2 regions of the Citrobacter telavivensis genome follow, and region 1 is predicted to be linked to the other one. Evidence: predicted binding sites of a transcription regulator. Region 1 holds the regulator's gene; the other holds the start of a gene.
The links. Region 1 encodes CRP, which controls carbon source genes, mostly activating them, when cyclic AMP is high. Its sites were predicted from a motif close to ATGTGANNNNNNTCACAT; they were not measured.
Positions count from the first base shown of each region.

Region 2: drpB (cell division protein DrpB) is a predicted target of CRP. The motif match lies at 1,581-1,598, and genes of this name have one in related genera.

Region 1 covers NZ_JBGUBF010000003.1:464,891-468,004, forward strand. The annotation lists gene ACERJC_RS16835 (YccS/YhfK family putative transporter) at 1-727, opposite strand, end outside; gene crp (cAMP-activated global transcriptional regulator CRP) at 779-1,411, opposite strand; gene ACERJC_RS16845 (OsmC family protein) at 1,719-2,123, shown strand; gene ACERJC_RS16850 (phosphoribulokinase) at 2,198-3,067, opposite strand.
Region 2 covers NZ_JBGUBF010000001.1:1,946,394-1,949,507, forward strand. The annotation lists gene ACERJC_RS09315 (DNA cytosine methyltransferase) at 1-451, opposite strand, end outside; gene ACERJC_RS09320 (phosphohydrolase) at 502-1,200, opposite strand; gene drpB (cell division protein DrpB) at 1,253-1,522, opposite strand; gene ompC (porin OmpC) at 2,172-3,114, shown strand, end outside.

The sequences.
Region 1 (3,114 bases):
AGATATGCTCCTGCAGATCCAGCGCTTCCTGAAAGGCGCGCAGCATCCGCTTGTAGTCATTGTTGCGGTGCGCCGACAGCATGTGCATCTGCTGATAGCACTGGGTGATGAGGTCGACCGCTTTCTGCTGGCGCATCAGCAGTGGCGGCAGGGCTTTTTCCGGATCAGTATGCTGGGTCAGCATACTGTATTTGGCTTCGCAGTAATCCGCCAGTTCACGGTATAACAGGCTCAGCGACTCGCGAAGCGGCTGTTCGCGCCAGAGCCAAAACCAGAACCAGTTAAACAATCCGTACCATAGCGTGCCCAATGCGTAGATCAGCAGAGGCTCCCAGACCGGCATGTTCCCCGCGAGGCTCAGTGTGAAAATCGCTGCAATCAGCGAGGCTGGAAGCAGGCGGGCGTGAAGGGAGCTCAATTCCGCAGTGACGCCGAGCGTGAGCGTTAGTCCGGTCAGGATCAGGGGTAACGGTATCGCCTGCGCCAGCAGCAGTTGCATGATCAGGCTACAGCCGGCAAACAGCGACGCCCCGATAATCAGGCGTTTGAAAAAGCGTTTGTGCGGAGTATCAAGCCCGGCAATGTTGCAGCAGGCGGGAACGAGAGAGAAGAGCAGGCCAAGATGTAACTGCCCGATGAGCAGGCCGACGGCCACGGGCAAACAGAGCACCAGTGTTTGACGTAGTGCATAGTTGATTTCTGGGTGATAAATCAGTCTGCGCCACATTGGCAAAACAAAAATGACGCGCTATCGGGTAGCGCGTCATTTTCGATGAGATTAACGAGTGCCGTAAACGACGATCGTTTTACCGTGAGCGGAGATCAGGTTCTGATCTTCCAGCATCTTCAGAATACGACCAACGGTTTCGCGAGAGCAGCCAACGATCTGGCCAATCTCCTGGCGAGTGATTTTGATCTGCATACCGTCCGGGTGAGTCATCGCATCAGGCTGTTTCGCCAGATTCAGCAGCGTCTGGGCGATACGACCGGTCACATCGAGGAAGGCCAGGTTACCGACTTTCTCCGAAGTAACTTGCAGGCGGCGAGCCATTTGGGAAGACAGGCGCATCAGAATATCTGGGTTCACCTGGATCAACTGGCGGAATTTCTTGTAGGAAATTTCAGCCACTTCACACGCTGTTTTCGCTCGAACCCATGCGCTACGTTCCTGGCCTTCTTCAAACAGGCCCAGTTCGCCAATGAAATCACCCTGATTCAGATAAGAAAGGATCATTTCTTTCCCTTCCTCATCTTTAATCAACACTGCCACTGAGCCTTTAACGATGTAGTACAACGTTTCTGCTTTTTCACCCTGGTGAATCAGCGTGCTCTTGGACGGGTACTTATGAATGTGGCAATGAGACAAGAACCATTCAAGTGTCGGGTCTGTTTGCGGTTTGCCAAGCACCATGCGCGATTATCCTCTGTTATAAGCTGTCTCCAGAGCCAAAAAAATCCGCTGTCTCTGGGGTTGCAAAAATGTGCTTCCCTCGTCCTGGGAAGAGGCCGTCAAAAACGAACTGCAGCCTTTAATGTGAAGTCCTCTGCATACATGCAGTACATCAATGTATTACTGTAGCATCCTGACTGTTTTAGCATAGCTTTAGCCGTGTGTCTCCTGGTGTCTCGCTTCAGCATGACGGAGGTCGCCTTCCGTTGCGAGAATTGTTATGTACGCGTAATCTGTCAGGAAAATTGACGCACTGGAGTTAAAAAATATGCAAGCGCGTGTTAAATGGGTTGAAGGGTTAACCTTCCTGGGTGAGTCGGCTTCCGGTCACCAGATTTTGATGGACGGTAACTCCGGTGATAAAGCGCCGAGCCCGATGGAAATGGTGTTGATGGCGGCAGGGGGGTGCAGCGCGATTGACGTGGTTTCTATCCTGCAAAAAGGTCGTCAGGATGTGACGAACTGCGAAGTGAAACTGACGTCAGAACGTCGCGAAGAGGCACCCCGCCTGTTCACCCACATCAATCTGCATTTTATTGTCACGGGTCACGACCTGAAGGATGCCGCCGTTTCGCGTGCGGTCGATCTGTCGGCAGAGAAGTATTGCTCCGTGGCGTTGATGCTGGAAAAAGCGGTCAATATTACCCATTCGTATGAAGTGATTGCTGCCTGATGGCACTGCACTTATCAGGCCTACGACAGGAGTAGGCCGGATAACGCAACGCCGCCATCCGGCAAAATCTTACCTTACTCGATTTTTTTCCCTTCCATCAGTCGCTGTACCAACGGCAACATAATCAGCTCCATGGCCAGCCCCATTTTGCCGCCAGGCACTACCAATGTATTGATGTGAGAAATGAATGAACCTTGCAGCATTGCCAGCAGCCAGGGGAAATCGATCCCTTCCAGATTGCGGAAATGAATCACCACAAAGCTCTCATCCAGCGATGGAATACCTTTGGCTGCAAACGGGTTTGACGTGTCCACGGTGGGGACGCGCTGAAAGTTAATGTGGGTGCGGGAGAACTGCGGCGTAATGTAGTTGATGTAGTCGTCCATAGAACGCACCACGGAATCCATCACCGCTTCACGAGAATGGCCCCGCTCGCTGGTATCACGGATCAGTTTCTGGATCCACTCCAGGTTAACGATGGGGACAACGCCGACCAGCAGGTCAACATGGCTTGCGACCTCATGCTGCGGTGTGACGACACCGCCGTGCAGGCCTTCATAGAACAGCACGTCTGTAGGTTCCGGCAGGGGTTGCCACGGGGTGAAGGTCCCTGGTACCTGGTTCCACGGGACCGCTTCATCGTAGGTATGCAGATATTTGCGCGACTGGCCTTTACCCGTCTGACCGTACTCAACAAACGTCTGTTCCAGCAGACCGAAGTCATTGGCGTCGGGGCCAAAATAGCTGATGTGGCGTCCGGCATCGCGCGCTTTGCGGATCGCCATATCCATTTCCGGGCGGGTATAGCGATGAAAACTGTCGCCTTCCACCTCGGCGGCGCGCAGGTTGAGCTGCGCAAAAATTTTACGAAACGCGAGGCTGGTGGTGGTGGTCCCCGCGCCGCTGGATCCTGTTACCGCTATCACCGGATGTTTGGCAGACATGTTAACTCCATCAATAAATTGATTTTTTATTATAGTCGGCCGATAGC
Region 2 (3,114 bases), on a different contig from region 1:
GCGTGATATCGCGAATGTCTTCATTAAAATGGTGGCTCGCCGGGTCGCAGTAATAGTTGGCTTTATAGGTGCGCACCGCATGTTTGTTCCACTCGCTGGTAAACACGCACTGCCCGCCTATCGCTTCAAATCCGCGACGAATACCGCCAATGCCAGCAAAGAGATCAATAAACCGAAAGGCATAGTGAGGATGGTGCGCAGGCGGCGTGGGCAACAGAGAGTGTAAAAACGCCGACTCTCGTTCGCTTAATCGATGCCATGCCGAGGCATTCGCCACCACGCGTTTTAAAATAGCCGGACTCCAGTGGTTCTCGCCGATTCCATTCAGGTGAGCCACCAGCGTTTTAACATCATAAATTTCCAACAATTTCGCCAACAGCGCCTGCACAGTTTCTGCATTGCTGTCTGTCGCGGGAACCAGCGAACCTGTTACTGAAAGATTTTGCTGCATATCGTCAACCGGCCAAAAAAGAGTGTCGTCAGGTTAACATAAAATTGGCTTTACGAGTGGCCGGGGCGAAATGCGTGGATCACCACAGGATCGACAGACTCATACTCCCCTTTTAGCTCAGCACTCAGTTTTGCCATGTAGTTTACCAGGAACGCCGCGTTATGCCGGGCCAGTTCACGTCCACGCTCGGTTTGCATGGTACCGGGCAACGCCAGTAGTTTGGTCTGGAAGTGATCGAGGGCAAACTGTTTATCGTTAAGCGCACGCCGCTCTGCAAAGGGATCTTCACCATCAAAAAGCGCCACGCCTAACGCGCCTGAAACCGCAAAGACCCGTGCCAGCCCTATCGCGCCCAGCGCCTCAAGCCTGTCAGCATCCTGAACGATTTTTGCTTCCAGAGTAAGCGGGACAATGTTCGCGCTAAAACTGTGGGCCTCGATCGCATGGCAAACCGACGCCAGTCGCGGCTCGGGGAAGGTCGGAAAATCCTGGATGAGGATACGGCGAGTTTCAGCAGCCGCCAGAACCGACGAGCGATGGCGATCAGGATGATTTTTGGCAAGACTGACAATGTCATGGAAATAACAGGCTGTCAGCACGACCAGCCCATCTACGTCCTGTCCTTCCATCAGTTTCCGGGATGTTGCCCAGACGCGGCGAAAATGAAAGATATCATGCGCGGTATCCTGCCGGGTGTGATGGTTACCTAGCCACGCTTCAAATTGTGATTGCCAGTGCTGAAGATCCACATTGCCTCCCGTACGTTAAGAAACGCTACAGTAGCAAGTTTCTCCCGTGTCTTCACGTTGGCTGACGGCGCGGACGCGTATACCAGGCGATGCCGCCGAGGATCAATCCCACCAGCCCGAGGACCAGAAAACCCAGCAGAGCGCCCATCCATTTCCCACTGGTTGAGCCAAGTGAGCTTTCGAATCCAGCAACCTGAATCGACTCGATGTGGCTGATCACCCACACGTAGCGAAGCATGGCCCAGACAAAGTAAACGCAGAAAGCGTAAAACACCCACAATGCCAGTTTTCCGCCCAGACTCCGTGTTGCTCTTTCTTCCATACTGCTCAAAGGAAACTCCATTTTTGTAATGTGACTCAAAAAAGATCATTGCTCATTTTTGTGATTATAATCACATTTTTATGTTATGTGTGCCACAACACCACCGCCAGTCATTGATTTTGCATATGTATTGATCCAGGGCAATTTTAGTTATGTCACAAAAATCCTCTGCTACTTCCCGCGGTATTAATAATCGCCCTGTTTTCCGTTTATTTACTCATATTGCAAACAAATAAAACATTCACCCCATCATCCTGTTTTCTGTTTTATATTATCCATATCATTATGAACGAGTCATTAGCCTTTTTATCGTTAAATTAACTTGTTTTTATAACCAGCTCCTATGCCAGTTTCTTTATTATTATCCCAGACTGATTGATATACGCTTATTCAGTAATCATTCAAATAATTGATGCTATCAAATGGAGTCATAAGCATTTGATATAACACCATAATAAATGTGAATGATTTTTAAATAAACCATATAAAATTAATTATAAAAAACTAAAATGAAATATTTGGAAATATTTAAAATACAATTGTTACATGTTATTTTTAAAATAAAATGAACTCTATAGAATAGTATCCAACGTGTTCTTCTGGAAAGGGGAATATATTCACGTGAATTATCATCATAAGGGAAAACATAATGAAAAGAAAAGTATTGGCAATGCTTGTTCCTGCATTACTTATTGCTGGCGCGGCACATGCAGCTGAAGTCTATAATAAAAATGGCAATAAAGTAGATCTCTACGGAAAAGTGGATGGTTTACACTATTTTTCAGACGACAGCGGCAGCGATGGCGATCAGACCTACGCCCGTCTTGGCTTCAAAGGCGAAACCCAGATCATGGACCAACTGACCGGCTACGGTCAGTGGGAATACAACATCCAGGCCAATGGTACCGAAGGCGACAAAGGCGATTCCGCAACTCGTCTGGCCTTTGCCGGTTTAGGTTTCGGCCAGAATGGTACCTTTGACTATGGTCGTAACTACGGCGTGGTTTACGACGTAGAAGCCTGGACCGATATGCTGCCAGAATTTGGTGGCGACAGCTACACTCAGACCGATGTGTATATGCTGGGTCGTACTAACGGTGTTGCCACCTACCGTAACAAAGATTTCTTCGGTCAGGTTGATGGCCTGAACTTTGCGCTGCAATATCAGGGTAACAATGAAGGTTCAGGCGGATTCGCTGGGCAAGAAGGTTCTGGTAACAGCACCAACCGTAAGCTGGCTCAAGAAAACGGCGACGGTTTCGGTATGTCCACCTCCTACGACTTTGACTTTGGTCTGAGCCTGGGCGCGGCTTACGCCAATTCCGATCGTACCGATAATCAGGTTACTCGTGGTTATGGCGATCGTTCCCATGCCAACAACTATGCTGGCGGTGAAACAGCAGAAGCCTGGACCCTGGGTGCGAAATACGACGCGAACAATATCTATCTGGCCACGATGTATGCTGAAACCCGCAACATGACTTACTACGGCGGTGGCAAAGGTGAAGCAACTGGCGGTATCGCTAACCAGACTAAAAACTTTGAAGCGGTCGCGCAATATCAGTTCGATTTCGGTCTGCGCCCATCCATCG